DNA from 2 places in the Pseudomonas lalucatii genome. Region 1 is predicted to be linked to the other one. Evidence: riboswitches for the same ligand, from Rfam matches in the RefSeq annotation. Region 1 holds a riboswitch; the other holds the start of a gene.

Region 1 (8,657 bases):
TGGTTGTAGTAGACGATCGCCAGGCGCTTGTCGGCGTTGGCCGTGCGCTGCAGGTGTCGCCAGCGCTGGATGCGCGCGCTCATCGCGGCGACCTGGCGCGGCAGCGGCTCGCCGATGGCGAAGCGGATGCCGGACAGCGGGTCGAGCTGGCACTCGCGCCAGGCCGCCAGCACCACGGCCTGGCTGGTACCCTGCAGCTCCGGCATGGCCAGCTGGTAATGCACCTTGTCGCGGGCCAGGCCGTCGCTGGACAGCTGCCAGGCCGCCTCGCTGCGGTCCTCCAGGCGCAGGCCCTTGAGCACCGGCACGTTCAGCTCGCCGAACAGCTCGCTGACCTGCTCGCGGTGCTCGCCGCCGCCGATGACGAAGTCCTGCAGGGCGACCACCGCGGCCAACGGCGGATGCTCGCCCTCTTTGAGCCAGCGCACCGCCTGCAGGGAACCCGCCCCCCAGTTGGCGAACAGGCTGACGCAGGCCAGGCCGGCCTCGCCCAGGGCCCGGCACAGCGCATCGTTGAGCGCCTGGTCGCCGGCGCGGTCGGCGCGCCCGTGATCGACGATCGCCACCAGGGCGTCGCCGCGCCAGCGTAACTGCTCGGCCGCACGCAGCTCGCCGTCCTGGTAGAAGCGCAGCGGCGCCCGCGCCTTGGCCGGTGCCACCGCCACCTCGGCGTCCACCCGCGCCGCCAGCCAGGCGAGCAGCCCGGCGATGTTCTCGCTGCCGCCGGCCAGCCAGTAGCTGCGCGCACTCAGCCAGTCGGCCTGGCGCGGGTGCGCGCGCTGCTGCTCCTGCAGCCAGGGCGCCAGCGCCCCGCCCGGCTTGAGCGCGCCCAGGCGCTCGGCCTCCCTCGCGGGAGGCGAACAGCGGCCGGCCGGCGGCGCGGCTGAGCTGCACCAGGCCATGGTCGCTGTGCAGGACGAACAGCTCGGCGACCGCCGCCCGGCCGAGCAGGGGGCGCAGGCGCTCCACCTCGGCACCGAAGATGCCGGCGCCGAACAGCACCTGGCCCGCATCCAGCCACTGCGCCAGGGCGGCATCGTCCAGCTCGGCCAGCTGCTCGGGGGTGCGCGCGCTGACCCGCTGGCCGGGATGCAGGCGCTGGAACTGGGCCACCGCCGCGGCGAACTCGGCGGCGCTGTAGGCGGAGACGATGGCGTTGATCTGCGCCGCGCCGGCCAGCGGCGCGCTCAGCAGCAGGCACGCGGCCAAGGCCAGGCGCCTGCTCAGGGAAAGGGCGCGCGTCAGGAAGGACGCAGGCCGTGGAAGGGACTCGCTCATGTCGTATTCGCTCCGCCGCACTCACCCGCGCGACTCAGGCCGCAAGAGGCAGGCGGAGGAACGGCGACGCATGAGCCGCGACAAAGGACGCGGACCACCCGCCGGACAACGCCCTCCGCGATGCCGTGGACTGCGACAGGCCGGTCTCCGGGCTTACGAGCGGCGATCCGACTGCTGGATCGCCGGCCAGCGCACCTTCCCATGCCGAGGCACAGTGGTTGCAAAAGCGCTGGTTTGACTCGTCTACCGTTGCGGGGGCAGCGTCGGAGTTGTCGGCCTACCTGGGCCGAACGCACCGACTTCCCTGTTTCACCCCTCGGACGCGCGGCGTCGGGGGCACCTGTTGCAAGGCGCGCAGGGTAGAGACAGGCCGGCGGGGCGTCAATGCATGGGTGCGCCCGATGCCTCCCACAACGGAAGCTAAGCTTCTACCTCCCCTTACTCGTCAGGAACGTTGCGATGAATTATCGAGGCAGTTGCCACTGCGGCCGCATAGCGTTCGAGGTGGAAGGTGAAATCGACAAGGCGATGGCCTGCAATTGCTCGATTTGCCAGCGCAAGGGTTCGCTGATGTGGTTCGTCCCCCGGGACAAACTGTACTTGCTGACCCCGGACCAGGACGCCGCCACCTACAGCTTCAACAAGCACGTGATCCAGCACCGCTTCTGCCCGCGCTGCGGCATCCACCCTTACGGCGAAGGCCGCGACCCCAAGGGCAATGCCGTGGCGGCCATCAATATCCGTTGTCTGGAGGGCATCGACCTGGAGCGCATCCCTGTCGAACGGTTCGACGGGCGGGCGCTTTAGATCGCCATTGGCGCCCTGCACAAGCAAAAAGCCAGGCCGCAAGGGCCTGGCTTTCGACTTGGTGGACCGAAGGAGGATCGAACTCCCGACCTCCGCATTGCGAACGCGGCGCTCTCCCAGCTGAGCTATCGGCCCGTCATGGGATTGAATCTAGCGCCCTGCCGCGCCCCCGACAACTGCCGCCGCGTATTCACCGACGCCGCTCATAGATCATCGGGCAGGGCCGCGGTCCAGATGCGCTTGAGCGGCAGCTCGGACTTGATCGCCTCGTCCAGCTTGTCGTAGTGCAGGAACAGCTGCTCCAGTAGGTCGTCCTGGTTCCACAGGCGCAGGCGGAAGAAGCTGGAGGCCAACTCCTTCTGCACGTTGCTGCGATAACCGCCCCAGGCGACGAACAGGCCCTGGTCGGCGTTGAACTTGCTCATGGCGCCAAGCAACTTGTCCACCGTCGGCCGGTCGATCAGGCCGGTGCCGGACTTCACCTCCACGCAGAGGTTCTGCCCGCCGAAGCCCATCAGGCCGTTGCTGGCCAGGATATCCACGCCGCCGTCGGCGCCTTCCGGGCTCTGCCACACGCTGAAGCCCTGGGCATGCAGGATGGCGGCCACCAGGGTGGTCAGGCGGTGGCCTTTGAAGCGTCGCTCGATCAGGCGGACGATATGGTCCTTACCGGTGCGCTCCAGGTCGGTTTCCGCCTGCTCCAGCGCCACCTCGTCAGAGGCCGTGGCCTCGTCCTTGACCAGTTGCTGCAAGGATTCCGGCTGCCAGCCGTTGGCCGCCATGGCCTTGAGCCGGCCCTCGGCGTTATTGCGCTGGATGCGGCAGATGGTCATAAAGGCGCCGAAGCTGTAGAGCAGGTCCTGGGCGAAGTGCGAACGCGGAATGGCCTCGCCGATCCACTTGACCGCGCGCCAATGGAAGAAGGGATCGGGGCCCTCGGCGGTGAACCGGTAGTCGCCGACTATCTCGCCGATATAGATCACCGGCTGGGTCTTCAGCGGCAGCACCAGCCAGTCGCCGACCTGCATGCGCTGGGCGAAGGGCCAGACCTGGCTGCTCCAGTTCTGCAGGGTCTTGGCCTTGGCCTCCGGGTAGCGCTCGGCCAGGGCCGCCTGCACCTGCTCGCGCTGCTGCAAACTCGCCAGGTTCACATCCAGGCCATCCCAGGTCACATAAACGCGGCGCTCGCCGATAAACCTGTCCTCGAACTCCCCGGCGGAACCCGCTCGCACCAACCACACGGCCATGGCCTTACTCCCTTAATGCGTTAATCGGCCCGTTACGGGCACCTCGATCAGTTCGCCGCAGCCGCCTTGCGCCCGCGCCGCGCCTTGGGCTGCGCCGCCCGCTGGGCGCGGATGCGTTCCAGCAGCACGCTGGCCGGCTCGTCGTTAGGGTCCTGCGGCACCAGCTCGCCACGGAAGGCCTTGGCCAGCAGGCTTTGGGTCAGCAGGTCGATACGCGCCTGGGCGGTCTGGACCTTGCTTTCCAACTGATCGGCGAAGGCGAAGAGTTGTTCGACGCGGCGGACTATTTCGGTTTGTTCGTCAAGTGGAGGCAAGCTAATACCGATCTCGCGAACTTTGTTCAGGTTAAGGTTGGGTTGAGCACCACCAGCTGCTTGCTTACGAATCTCCTCATAGTTCTCCTGCAAGCGAATTTTTACAAACTCCCTTTTAGCAAGACCCTCATTAACCGTAATCGCCGCGCATGCCTGATTGCAGCTTGCAGTGATTTTAAGCTCTGTAACCTGACCTCTGGTTTTTCCTTCGCCATACATCGCCATGAGCAATGTACCAGGCGGAAAAAGTTTAAGCAGACAGTCTTTTACCGCCAATTCAGTCACATACTGATCTGCTTCCGAACAAAATTCCGACCCAGTAACCGCACTGGTAAGCCAAGGGATATTACCCCCATCCCAATACTCTGCCAATTTCCGCCCTGGAGTTTTCCCCGTAGCTACAGAACATACTTCACCAAGGCTGACCTCACGCCATCCAAAGCCTGATGTATCACTATTACCAATCCGTAGATTGGCTTGAGCCTGCGAGCCCCAAATTTCGGCATCGTGATCGGGCGTTGTTGCCGAATTCTGTGCCCGCCATTGCTCCGTCAGACGCCCGGAAACGGCGGCGGCCAGCACGGATTGGCGAAAGCGTTTAAGCAACGCAGGGATGGCGTCGATACGGGCTTTTAGGGTATCGACCTGGGCCAGCAGCTTATCGAGCTTTTGGGCGATGCGGGTTTGCTCGGCTGAAGGAGGGAGCAAGACAACAACCTCCTCTACATCCCCCTTTCTGATCGATGGCACGGTTGTTGAGCGAGAGAGGCTCGAAAAATCTTGTGCTTTCAAAAAATAATAAATAAAACGATCATCAACTCCTGGCTCACCCTTGTAGCCCATCACATTGTTATCCGCCAACCCAGCACGAACAACATACCCCCTTCTGTTCAACTTAAGGGCTTCGCCGATCTTTGCGAACAAGGTCGACCCATGAGGAAAAACAAATCCTTTGAGACTTTCAGCAGTACGCTTAGTCACATAATTTGCAGCAACTTGTAAATTGCCATTCCGTTGCAACACCCCACGCGAAACATCCCCAACCTTGTATACGGGATAATCGCCACTTGTGAGACCTTGCTCTTGGTTAGGAAATCCGATGCCACTCTGAACAATGCCAATTTCCCCTAAAGAAGCTATTCGCCACCCACTCGGCAGCTCACTCATCCCCCTGAGCCTCCACCATCTCCAGCCCCAGCATCTGCGCCAGCAACTGCTTCTGTGCCACCAGCTCATCCCCCGCGCCCAGGGCCTTCATCAGTTCGTCCAGCTCGTGCAGGGCCTCGGTCAGTTCGGCCATGGCCTCGCCGGCCAGCACCTCGGGGGCCAGCAGCTCGCTGGCGTCCAGGCTGCTGGCGTCCTTCAGCCAGCTGATATCCAGGGAGTCGCCGCGTTCGCGGATCTGCTCGCGGCTGAAGCAGCGGAAACGGCTCAACTCGCCGATGCCCTCGACGCTCTCGGCGCGCGGGCCGTTGCCGTTGGGGTCGTCGCCGTAGGCGTCCTGGAAGGCCTTGAGCTGGGCGGCGCCGAAGGGGGTGCGCTTGCCGAAGCTGGGCATATTGCTGCGTAGGTCGTAGACCCAGGTGCGCTGAGTGCAGCCTCGGTCCTGATGCGGGTCGGTGGGGCTGCCCTTCTGGAAGAACAGCACGTTGGTCTTCACCCCCTGGGCGTAGAAGATGCCGGTGGGCAGGCGCAGGAGGGTGTGCAGGTTGCACTTGTCCAGCAGGTCGCGGCGGATGTCGCTGCCCACCCCGGCCTCGAACAGCACGTTGTCCGGCAGCACCACGGCGGCGCGGCCGCCGGGCTTGAGGCCGCGGTAGATGTGCTGGAGGAAGGCCAGTTGCTTGTTGGCGGTGGGCCAGTTCAGGTCGTCGCGGCTCGGCAGGCCGCCGCCCTTGGCGGTGCCGAAGGGCGGGTTGCTGAGGATCAGGTCGGCCGCCGGCAGGTCTTGGCCGTCCTTCGACAGGGCATCGCCGAAGCGCACGCCGGTTTCGCCGTCGGACTGCAGGTTGTGCAGCATCAGGTTCATCAGCGCCAGGCGGTGGGTATCCAGCACCAGCTCGATGCCGTGGAACTGGCGGCGGTAGCGCTGGAACTCCTCGACGCTCAGGCCGCTCAGGTCGGCATGCTCGGCCAGGTAGTGGTTGGCGGCGATGAGGAAGCCGCCGGTGCCGGCGGCCGGGTCCTGGATGGTCTCGAACAGGCGCGGCTTGACGCAGGCGACGATGCAGTCGATCAGCGGCCGTGGGGTGAAGTACTGGCCGGCGCCGGACTTGGTCTCGCCGGCGTTCTTCTCCAGCAGGCCCTCGTAGAGGTCGCCCAGGCCCTCCTTGCGGGCGGAGTACCAGTCCAGTTCGTCGATGGCCTTGACCAGGCTGGTGAGGGTGGCCGGCTTGCGGATAAAGGAGCCGGCACTGGCGAAGATCTGCCGGGTGATGGCGCTGCCCTGGCTGTCCTTGCTGCCGAGGTGGATCAGCAGGGCGCGGTAGAAGTCCAGGTCGGCGCGGGCGGCGGCGGCCTCCAGGTCGTCCCAGCGGTAGCCGTCCGGCAAGTCGCCTTCGCGGCCGGTTTCCTTGGCCATCTTGAGGAACAGCAGGTAGGTCAGCTCGGTGACGTACTGGTGGTAGGTGACGCCGTCGCTGCGCAGCACATGGCAGAGGTTCCAGAGTTTCTGGACGATATCGTGGGTGACTTGGCTCATGGGGCTCTCTACAACTGGGCGGGGCAATAAAGGAACGCGGGCGCGCCCGGACTGGCGCGCCTTATATCACTGTCAGGCGGGCTGTGCCCACACCGCCTCATTCAGCTCGGCCAGCAGTTCCTGCAGCTGGCCGTCGAAGAACCGGTCGATGCGGCGAAAGCCGCCCTCCTCGGCCAGCGGCCCGCTGTCGAGCACTTCGCGGTCGAGCACCACGTTGCGTTTGAGCTGCTTGCCGAGCTTGTCCAGCCATTGCTTCTGCAGGGCGCTGAACTCCGGGTGGCGCTGGCGGATGCGCTCGAGCGCCTGGTCGACCCGGTGCTCGAAGGGCACCAGGGGGTCGCCCAGGGCCGCCTGGCGGATGAAGCCGATGATGCCGGCGGCGATGGACTGGTTGCTGCGCCGCGCCCAGGCGGTACCCAGGGAACGTTCGTCGAAACCGGCCAGGTCGAGGGTCACCGCCAGCTTCTTCAGGTCGGCGCGGGTCAGCTCGCGCGGGCGCTGCAGCACGGCGAGCAGGGCGGGAATCTGGTTGCCGTGCTCCTTGAGGTAGCTGGCGAAACGCTCCAGGTAGTCGCCGGCCTCGCCGAAGAAGGGCGCGACATCCACCACCCGATCCGGGTGCTGGGAGATGGGGATGGCGTCGCGGCTCTTGCCCGACCTGGCGTCGAGCATTTCGCCCAGCCAGGGGTTGTCGCAGAACCACTGGGCGATCTGCGCCAGCGGGGTCTGCTTGAGGAAGGTGCCGAACTGCTCGGGGGTCATGCCGGCACCTTCGCGCAACAGGCCCTGCTGGCGTTCGTCCAGGTGGCGGGCCTTGCGCTGGAACTTGGCGAGGAACTGCTCGCGGATCAATGCCTGGGCCTCTTCGCCCTGCTGCTGGCGCATTTCCTCGCCGAGCTGGCTGAAGCTGATGCTGGGATTGACCACCACCGGGCGCATGCTGGTGTTCTGCAGCATGTCGCTGTAGGTGCCGACGGCGTCGAACACCCGGAACTCTTCCTTGCCGATCGCCTCGCAGCGACGGGTGGCGCGGCCGAGCATCTGCTCGAAGAGAATCCGGCTGTTGACCTTGCGCAGGAACACCAGGTTGCAGATTGCCGGCACGTCGATGCCGGTGGTCAGCAGGTCGACGGTCACCGCGATGGCCGGCAGCCGCTCGTTGCGGTAGTTGCGGATCTGCTGCAGGGGTTTGTCCGACTGGCCGGTGATCTTGCGGATATGGTCGTCGCCGACCTCGCCGGGATAACGCTGGGCCATGGCCTGTTTCAGGCGGTCCACCACCAGGTCGGCGTGCTCGTCGGTGACGCAGAAGATCAGGGTCTTGTCCGGGCCGAAGGGGTTGATGTGCTTGACCAGCTCGGCGCAGACCGCCTCGTTGAACGGCGCGGTGATGACCTTCTTGTTGAACTCGGCGACCTCGAAGGACAACTCGTCGGGGGCGTCGAACAGCTCGATTTCGCGGGTATCCGGGCGGTAGGCCGAGACCTTTTCCCCGGCCCGCCAGTGAATGCCGGCTTCCGACAGCTCGGTCTTGATCAGCAGCGGCGGGTCGTAGTCGACCAGCACGCCGTCCAGCACCGCCTCGCGGTAGCTGTAGAAGTACACCGGATGGCCGAAGATTTCCGAGGTGTGCAGGGCCGGGGTGGCGGTCATGCCGATGCGCACGGCGTCGAAGTGCTCGACCACCTTGCGGTACTTGGAGATGTAGTCCTGCTGGTCGCGGAAGCTGAATTCGGTATCCGACAGTTCGCGGTCGAGCAGGTAGCCGCGGTGGCATTCGTCGATGATCACGCAGTCGTAGGCGTCCACCGGCGGCACCTGGTCCGGCTCGTTGCCGAGAATACGCGCCACCATGCCCTGCACCGTGGCGATATGCACGCAGGTGTCCGGCTCGGCCGTGGCCTCGTCGATTTCCTTGATGCCGAAGGCGTCGGCGAAGGTCAGCAGGCTGTCGACGCGGGTGTCCTTGAAGCTGTTGGCGGCCTGCTCGCCGAGGGCGGCGCGGTCGACCAGGAACAGCACGCGGCGGAAGCGGCGGGTCTTGAGCAGGCGGTAGATCAGGGCGATGCAGGTCTTGGTCTTGCCGGTGCCGGTGGCCATGGCCAGCAGGCAGTAGCGCTTACCCTGACGCAGGTTCTCCTCTACCGCCTCGATGGCCTTGCGCTGGTAGCTGCGCAGATCGAAGCCGAAGTCGAAGGGCATCTGCTGCAGCTCGGTCTCGGCCCTGGGGATGTCCTGTTTGAGCAACTCGCGCAAACCTTCCGGGCTGTACCAGCCGTCCAGGGCACGGCGCAGGTTGCTCGCCAGGCG
Region 2 (8,657 bases), on a different contig from region 1:
GGGGAGGTGAAGCCGTTGTCGTCGACGTTGGCGAAGCGCAGTACGTCCTCGCGCTTGAGAAACAGCCGGGTATGGCTATCGGCTTGCCAGCTCAGGCCCAGGCTGGTGCTGTCCTCATGGTCGGTGTGGCGCAGGCCGAGGCCCTGATTGCGATCCTCCGCCTCGCTGGCGCGGTAGCCAAGGGTCAGGGTCAGCTCGTGGCCCAAGGGTTGGCTGAGCTGGCTGTACCAGTCGCGCAGGGTCTGGCGGAAGCGGGTGGTGCCGAAGGCCGAGGCCAGCTCATAGTCACTGGTGATGTGGTCGTGGCCGAGCAGCCATTCGCTACGCCCCAGCGAGCTGTCCCAGTGGGCGGTCAGGCGCGGGCTCAGCGTTTCGACGCGGGTGCCTTGGGTGAAGGCGCCGGAGAGGAAGCCCACGGCATCGCTGTCGCGGTAGCTGTAGTCGAAGTCCGCCGTCCAGGTGTCGGAGAGCGCCTGGCGGGCGGCGAAGCGGCCTACCTGGGTCTTGCTGTCGCTGAAATCCCGCGGCTTGAAGCTGGCCTTGCGGTCGGCGCGGCGCTGGCTCTCGCTCAATGCGCCGGGCAGGCGCAATTCGTCATCGATGGTCTGGTATTCGGCCAGCAGCCAGCCACCCTCATGGTCGTGGCGCAGTCGGGCGAAGGCGTTGCTGTAACTGGCGTGGTTGTTGTCGCGGTAGCCGTCGGCATGCCGCGCCTCGCCGTTGGCGTAGAGCGAAAAGCCGCCGCCCAGTTGGCGGAAGGCATGGCCGCGATAGGCTTCCAGGTCGTGGCTGCCGCGGCTGGTTTCCACATAGGCTTCGTCCTGTAGCGGGGTGCGGGTGATGATGTTGACCACCCCGCCCACGGCCTGGTCGCCGTAGAGCACGGTGCCGGCGCCGCGGATGATCTCGATACGCTCGATATTGGCCAGGGGCACGCTGTTGAGGTCGGCTGCCTGCTGACTGGGGTTGTTCAGGCGGCGGCCATCGACCAGCACCAGGGTATTGTTCGCCGCATTCTCGCCGAAACCGCGCAGGCTGAGGGCGACCCGGTTGCCATCGCCGAGGGTGTCGCGAATCTGCAGGCCGGCCTGGGTGCGCAGCACCTCCACCAGGCTGCTGGCGGCGCTGGCCTCGATCTGCCGGCGGGTAACCACGGCGACGCTGGCCGGCGCCGGCTGCTGCAGCGGTGTGCCGCGGGTCACCACCAGGGGCTGGGCCTGATAGGGTTCGGTGGGTTCGGCAGCCAGCGCGAGGCCGGGCGCCAGGGTCATGGCCAGGGTGAGTGGGGACAGTTTCATCGATAGATCCTCAAAAGTGAGACAGCTTTCGAGGAGGGCAGGGACAAGCGCGGGCAGGCGGGCAGCCGTCAGCGCTTGACGGTGATGCCCTCCGCAACACCAGTCAGATTGCGCCGAGGCAGGTCTCCGGGCTGTCGACTGCGGTTTCCCACCTTCCCGGGCGAGCCCAGTGGTGTGTCGGGAAAACCTGTGCTCGCGTATGAGCACCGTCGATTACCGTTGCGGGGGCAGCGCAGGCCTTGCGCTCGTCCGTGGGCGAGCGCGCACCTGCTTCCCTTTTCACGCGGCGTTGGCCGCGACCTCGGACAAGCAGAACGCCGCGCGGCCGTAGCCTGCGCGGCGGGTATAACCATTCGTTCGGCAGGCTGGGCCGCGGCCCGGCCTGCGCGGTTCAGGCCTGCAGCAGTGCCAGGCGCAGCCGTACCGCGGCTTCGATGCCGGCGGCGTCCAGGCCGCACTCGGCGAGCATCTGCGCCGGTTTGGCGTGCTCGACATAGTAGTCCGGCAGGCCCAGGTGCAGCACCGGCTTGAGCTGGTTCTCGCGGGCCAGCAGCTCGCTGACCGCGCTGCCGGCGCCGCCCATGATGCTGTTCTCCTCGACGGTCACCAGCAGTTCGTGACTGCCGGCCAACTGGCGTACCAGGGCCTCGTCCAGGGGTTTGACGAAGCGCATGTCCACCACCGTGGCGTCGAGGGCCTCGCCGACCTTCAGCGCCTCGGCCAGCTGCACGCCGAACACCAGCAGGGCGACCTTGCCGCCCTGGCGGCGGACTACGCCCTTGCCGATCTCCAGCGGCTCCAGGCCCTGCTCGATAACGGCATTGGGGCCGCTGCCCCGTGGGTAGCGCACCGCCGCCGGGCCCAGATACTGGTAGCCGGTGCTGAGCATGCGGCGCAGTTCGTTCTCGTCGCTGGGGGTCATCACCAGCATGCCGGGGACACAGCGCAGGTAGGACAGGTCGAAGCTGCCGGCGTGGGTCGGGCCGTCCTCGCCGACCAGGCCGGCGCGGTCGATGGCGAACAGCACGTCGAGGTGCTGCACCGCCACGTCGTGGATCAGCTGGTCGTAGGCGCGCTGGAGGAAGGTCGAGTAGATCGCCACTACCGGCTTGGCGCCGTCGCAGGCCATGCCGGCGGCCAGGGTCACCGCGTGCTGCTCGGCGATGGCCACGTCGAAGTAGCGTTCGGGGTAGCGTTCGCTGAAGGCCACCAGGTCCGAGCCTTCCTTCATCGCCGGAGTGATGCCGACCAGGCGCTTGTCCTGGGCGGCCATGTCGCACAGCCACTGGCCGAACACGCTGGAGTACTTCGGTCCGCCCGCTTTCTTCGGCGTGGCCTTGGCGTCCACCGGCTCCAGCTTGGTGATGGCGTGGTAGCCGATCGGGTCGACCTCGGCGGGGGCGAAGCCCTTGCCCTTCTTGGTGATCACGTGGAGGAACTGCGGGCCCTCCAGGTCGCGCATATTGCGCAATGTCGCCAGCAGGGTCGGCAGGTCGTGGCCGTCGATCGGGCCTATGTAGTTCCAGCCCAGTTCCTCGAACAGGGTGCCGGGCACCAGCATGCCCTTGGCGTGCTCCTCGGTCTTGCGGGCGATCTCCCAGGCCCCGGGCAGGCGCGACAGCACCTTCTTGCTGCCCTCGCGCATGCTGGCGTAGGTGCGGCTGGAGAGCAGCTTGGCCAGGTAGTTGGACAGGCCGCCGACGTTGCGCGAGATCGACATGTCGTTGTCGTTGAGCACCACCAGCATGTTGGCGCCTACATCGGAGGCGTGGTTCAGCGCCTCGAAGGCCATGCCGGCGGTCAGCGCGCCATCGCCGATCACCGCCACCGCTTTGCGCGTGCTGCCCTGCAGGCGCGCGGCGATGGCCATGCCCAGGGCCGCGCTGATCGAGGTGCTGGAGTGGCCGACGCCGAAGGTGTCGTATTCGCTCTCGCTGCGTCGCGGGAAGGCGGCGATGCCGTCCTTCTGGCGCAGGCTGCTCATCTGCTCGCGGCGGCCGGTGAGGATCTTGTGCGGGTAGGCCTGGTGGCCGACGTCCCACACCAGGCGGTCGTCCGGGGTGTCGAAGACGTAGTGCAGGGCGATGGTCAGCTCGATCACCCCGAGACCGGCGCCGAAGTGCCCGCCGGTCTGGCCGACCGTGTACAGCAGGTACTGGCGCAGCTCGTCGGCCAGGGCCTCCAGTTCGGCCTCGCCCAGGCGGCGCAGCTCGTCCGGCGTGTTCGCGCGGTCGAGCAGGGGCGTCAGCGGGCGCTCGCGGGGAATCTCATCGAAGGTCGTCGGCATCGGGCGAATCGTTATAGGCAAAAAGATGCGGCAGTTTACCCGAAAGCGATGCCAAGCTTTAAGCCATAAGTCCAAGGCGCCGGGCGGGGCGTTCTGCTCGGGCGGACCAGGCGGCGCCTGGACGCGGGCCGGGGCACGGCCGGTGCCCGCCTCAGTGGCGCCGTTCGACTATATAGCGGGCCAGCTCGCGCAGCGGTTCGGCGCGGCTGTCGAAGGGGCGCAGGGCGTGCAGGGCCTGATCGCGCAGTTCCAGGGCATAGGCCTTGGCCTGTTCCAGACCGAGCAGCGCCGGGTAGGTCGGCTTGTGATTGGCCTGGTCCTTGCCTTGGGTCTTGCCCAGGGTGGTGGTGTCGCTCTCCACGTCGAGGATGTCGTCCTGCACCTGGAAGGCCAGGCCGATGGCCTGGGCGTAGGCCTGCAGGGCCTGCAGGGCGCAGTCGTCGGCGTGGCCGCTGGCCAGGGCGCCGAGGCGCACGCTGGCTTCGATCAGGGCGCCGGTCTTGTGCCGGTGCATGGCCTCCAGGGCCGGCTGGTCGAGCCGCTGGCCGACCGCGCCGAGGTCGATGGCCTGGCCGCCGACCATGCCCGCCGGGCCGGCGGCATGGGCCAGGCAGGCGATCATCGCCAGGCGCAGCTCGGCGGCGAGCGGGTTGCAGCGCTCGTCGGCGAGCGCGGCAAAGGCCAGGCTCTGCAGGCCGTCACCGGCGAGGATGGCGCTGGCTTCGTCGAAGGCCTTGTGGGTGGTGGGCTGGCCGCGGCGCAGGTCGTCGTCGTCCATCGCCGGCAGGTCGTCGTGGACCAGGGAATAGGCATGGATCAGCTCCACCGCGCAGGCCGCGCCGTCGGCCTGCCGCGCCTCGCCGCCGAGGGCCTCGCAGGCGGCGTAGACCAGCAGCGGGCGTACCCGCTTGCCGCCGTTGACCACGCTGTAGCGCATCGCCTGGTAGAGGCGTTGCAGCGCCTCGCTGGGCGGCTGCAGCAGGTCGTTCAGCGCCGCATCGACGCGGCGTTGGCACAGCGCCTGGTAGTCCGCGATCATGCCGGGCGCTCCGCGTCGAAGGGCGCCTGCTCCAGTTCGCCGTCGCGCTCCAGGAGGATCTGCACCTTCTGCTCGGCCTGGGTCAGGGCGGCCTGGCAGTCGCGGGTCAGGCGGATGCCCTGCTCGAAGGCGGTCAGCGAGTCTTCCAGCGACAGCTCGCCGCTCTCCAGGCGCTCGACCAGGTTCTGCAGGTCGGTGAGGGACTGCTCGAAGTCGAGCGCGGCTTTTTTGCGGGCCATGGCGGACGGTCTCTGGCGGGGTTCTGGCAGGGGGATAATCGCCGCGACACTAGCAGAGCGGCGTCTCGTGGGCAAACGGCCGGGGGCGCGCCTGGCGGGGCGAAGCCCGGGGCAGCGGTCAGCTGGCGAGATAGGTGGCCCAGAAGTAGTAGGCGGTCATGCCGCTGCCGACGGCGATCACCAGGGCGCGCAGCAGGATGGGCGGCAGGCGCTGGCCGAGGGCCCCGCCGGCATAGCCGCCTAGGGTGGCGCCGCCGAGCAGGACGGCCAGCTCGGCCCAGCTGACCCGCCCGGCGACCACGAAGGTGACGGTGGCGATGCTGTAGATCACCGCCGAGATCAGGTTCTTCAGGGCATTGGCCCGGGCCAGGGGGTGGCCCTCGATGGCGAATGCCGCCAGCTGCAGGATGCCCATGCCGGCGCCGAAGTAGCCGCCGTAGATCGACACGCCGACATGGGCGCCGAGCGACAGCGGGCCGTGCGGTGGCTGCGCCCCGGGCGCGCGACGGGCGGCCAGGGCGCGACTGAGTCGCGGGCTGGCGGCGAACAGGGCGGTGGCCGCCAGCAGCAGCCAGGGGATCAGGTGGCGGAAGATCTCGTCGCCGCCGGCCAGCAGCAGCAGGCCGCCGCCCAGGCCGCCGAACAAGCCGGCCAGCAGCAGCGGCAGCAGGTAGCGGCTCAGCGGTCGCAGGCTGCCGCGGGCGGCCCAGGCCGCGGCCAGGCTGGCCGGCCACAGGGCCACGGCATTGGTGGCGTTGGCGGTGACCGGCGGCAGGCCGGCGGCGAGCAGGGCCGGGAAGGAGAAGAAGGTGCCGCCGCCGGCCAGGGCATTCATGCCGCCGGCGGCGAAGCCGGCAAGAATCAGCAGCAGGACATCGCTCGGGCTCATGGGGCTATCCCTGGCAAAAAGTGGAGCTTACCCAGCTCCGGGCCGCCGGCCAAGCCGTCGGGGACGGGTTGGCGGCCGTGCTCACCGGGGCGGTCCGCGGCGGCGCTCGCGAGGCTCGTGCGGTGCGAGTCGCAGGCAATAAAAAAGCCGGCTTGTGGCCGGCTTTTAGGGGGTGGTCAGGGCTTATTTTTGGTAAGCCGCGACTGCCTTGTTGATCAGCTCGCGGGCCTCTTCGGCGCCGGCCCAGCCTTCGACCTTGACCCACTTGCCCTTCTCCAGATCCTTGTAGTTCTCGAAGAAGTGCTTGATCTGCTCGATCAGCAGGGGCGGCAGGTCGGTGTATTCCTGAACGTCCTTGTACAGCACGGTCAGCTTGTCGTGGGGTACGGCGACCAGCTTGGCGTCGCCGCCGGCTTCGTCGCTCATGTGCAGCACGCCGACCGGGCGGGCGCGGATCACCGAGCCCGGCGCCACCGGGTAGGGGGTGACCACCAGCACGTCCAGCGGGTCGCCGTCGTCGGCCAGGGTGTGCGGGATGAAGCCGTAGTTGGCCGGGTAGAACATCGGGGTGGCCATGAAGCGGTCGACCATCAGACAGTCGGTCTCGTGATCGATCTCATATTTGATCGGCGCGTGGTTGGCCGGGATCTCGATGGCGACGTAGATGTCGTTCGGCAGGTCTTTGCCTGCTGGAATCTTGCTGTAGCTCATGGGGCGACTCCCGGGGATGGGCCAAAAAAGTGGCGCGATTATAGGCACATTCCCCGGCGCTTGCTACGCCGAGATGCCTAGCCATTGGTCGCGGTCGGCGTCTCCTTGGTGTGGCTACGGTAGTCCGGGTGAGTGCCTTGCAGGCGCTGCAGACGTGCCAGCGGGTCCTGGCGGTAGAAGCGCGCGAGCTGCTCGTAGACGGCGGGGAAGGCCTCGTGGAGCAGGTCCGGGGCGCTGAAGAAGTATTCGCTGGCCACCGCGAAGAACTCCGCCGGGTCTTCGGCGGCATAGGGGTCGATGGCGGTCTCGGCCTGGGGATCGGCATCCAGCTGGGCGTTGAGGCGGTCGTAGGCGTCCTGCATGGCGCCGGCCCAGTCGCTCACGCGCATGTCGGCGTGCAGCGGCGGCAGGCCGTTGGCGTCGCCGCCGAGCATGTCCAGCTTGTGCACCAGCTCGTGAATCACCAGGTTGTAGGCGTCCCAGCCGCCGCTGCCTTGCACCCCCGGCCAGGCGAGGATCACCGGGCCCTGCTGCCAGGCCTCGCCGCTGTGCTCGGCGTCCCACTCGTGGACCACGCCGCTGGCGTCGCGGTGGCGCTGGGGGCTGACGAAGTCGTCCGGATAGAGCACCACCTCGTGGAAGCCGCGGTACCAGTCCAGTTCCTCCAGATGCAGCAGCGGCAGCGCGGCCTGGGCCGCCAGGCTCAGGCGGTCCAGGGTATCCAGTTCGACGCCGGGCAGGGCGGTCAGGCGCTTGTCATGCAGGAACAGCACGGCGCGTTCGCCCAGGCGCTGGAGTTCGGCCGCGCTCAGGCCGTCGAGGATCGGCAGGCGCCGCTGCACCTCGGTCCAGATGGCGGGCTCGAGGGGATGGCGGGCGAGGATGCGCCGGCGGCGCCAGGCGCGGTAGGACCACATGGAGTACGGCTCGCAATGGCGGATGGCCCACCTTAAGCGGCCGCCGGGCGGGCGGCAAGTCGGGCCGGATCGGCACAAAGGCTGCAGCGCACTGGCAGGTGCTGAGTGCGAGGAGGGCCAACGATGTCGATCGAACGACTGGAGCATCCGGCCGTGAGCTTGGTGCATGGCCACGGCATCGACCTGCCGAGCCAGGCGGCGCGGGCGCGGGCGGTGTGGCTGGGCGGGCGCCAGGGGCGTGCGCCGGTCCTGCTGGTGGCCCTGCTCTGGGCCCGCCAGTGCCCCGATGTGGTGCGGACTCTGGAGCATTACCTGGACGCGTTGTTCGCCGACTACCGCTGCACGCCGCAGGGCTGGAGCGAGGCGCAGGCGGCGCGGCAGGTGCTGGCGGCGCTCAATCGGCAGCTGTTCCGTCAGCAGCGCAGCGGGCAACGCATCCCGCAGCTGGATGCCGGGCTGTTGCTGCTGCACGGTGGCGAGGCGCAATGGCTCCAGGCCGGCGCCATCGGCCTGCTGCGCTATCAGGACGGCGCCTTGCACAGTCTGGCGGGGCGCGAGGGGATGCAGCTCGGCCTGCAGGCCGAGCCGGCGCTGCTGCAGCAGCGCCTGCAGTTGGGAGTGGGGCAGGCCCTGTTGCTGGCGCCGCAGCCGCTGCTCGGGGTGGCCGACTGGCAGGGCTTTCGCGACGGTTGCGCGAGCCTGGCCGAAGCGCACCTGGCGGACCTGCTGCTGCCCTGGCTGCAGGCCCCCGGTGCGGCGGTGCTGGTGCGCCCCGGTGAGTCCCCCGGCCCGGCGCAGGTGGCGCCGCGGGAACGCTGGCCGGCGGTCGCCGCGGCCCCGGGCATGCAACTCGATGGCTGGACCCTGCTGGGCGAGTGTTCGTTCGGCCCGCCGGGACGGACGTTTCACGGCCGCGAGGAGGGCGGTCGCGAGGCGCTGATCTGGTTCGCCGAGCAGGCTGCCGACGAGGTCTTCTGGCAGCGCGAGTGGGCGCTGCGGCGCAGCCCGGTGGCCAGTCTGCCGCTGGTGTTGTCGCCGCACCGGCCGCGCCGGCATGCCTTCCTGCTGTTCGAGCCGCCGGCACCCGGCATGCGCAGCCTGGACGCCTGGCGGACGACCCGGGCGCCGCTGGATGGCCCGGCCCTGCTGGCCCTGCTCGACCAGGCGATCGCCGCGGTGCGCGGCCTGCAGCGCCGCGGCATGCAGGGGCTGTGGCTGGATCCGCGGTGCATCCTGGTCGGCGACAGCGGCCGCCTGTTGCTGCTGCCCGAGCATGC

What was found. Region 1 has a riboswitch for cobalamin ahead of I0D00_RS05215 (cobaltochelatase subunit CobN). Riboswitches for the same ligand answer to the same signal wherever they lie in the genome.
Region 2: it holds a riboswitch for cobalamin, as region 1 does, so the genes downstream of both, I0D00_RS19445 (TonB-dependent receptor) here and I0D00_RS05215 (cobaltochelatase subunit CobN) in region 1, are expected to answer to the same signal.

Annotation. Positions count from the first base shown of each region.
Region 1 covers NZ_JADPMV010000001.1:1,168,602-1,177,258, forward strand. The annotation lists gene I0D00_RS05215 (cobaltochelatase subunit CobN) at 1-902, opposite strand, end outside; cobalamin riboswitch at 1,400-1,637, opposite strand; gene I0D00_RS05220 (GFA family protein) at 1,738-2,085, shown strand; tRNA gene I0D00_RS05225 (tRNA-Ala) at 2,145-2,220, opposite strand; gene I0D00_RS05230 (restriction endonuclease) at 2,289-3,332, opposite strand; gene I0D00_RS05235 (restriction endonuclease subunit S) at 3,380-4,813, opposite strand; gene I0D00_RS05240 (class I SAM-dependent DNA methyltransferase) at 4,806-6,347, opposite strand; gene hsdR (type I restriction-modification system endonuclease) at 6,420-8,657, opposite strand, start outside.
Region 2 covers NZ_JADPMV010000002.1:1,274,209-1,282,865, reverse strand. The annotation lists gene I0D00_RS19445 (TonB-dependent receptor) at 1-1,298, opposite strand, end outside; cobalamin riboswitch at 1,399-1,617, opposite strand; gene dxs (1-deoxy-D-xylulose-5-phosphate synthase) at 1,690-3,585, opposite strand; gene ispA ((2E,6E)-farnesyl diphosphate synthase) at 3,737-4,624, opposite strand; gene I0D00_RS19430 (exodeoxyribonuclease VII small subunit) at 4,621-4,863, opposite strand; gene I0D00_RS19425 (sulfite exporter TauE/SafE family protein) at 4,982-5,752, opposite strand; gene ppa (inorganic diphosphatase) at 5,936-6,463, opposite strand; gene I0D00_RS19415 (M90 family metallopeptidase) at 6,541-7,380, opposite strand; partial or broken gene I0D00_RS19410 (protein kinase family protein) at 7,504-8,657, shown strand, end outside.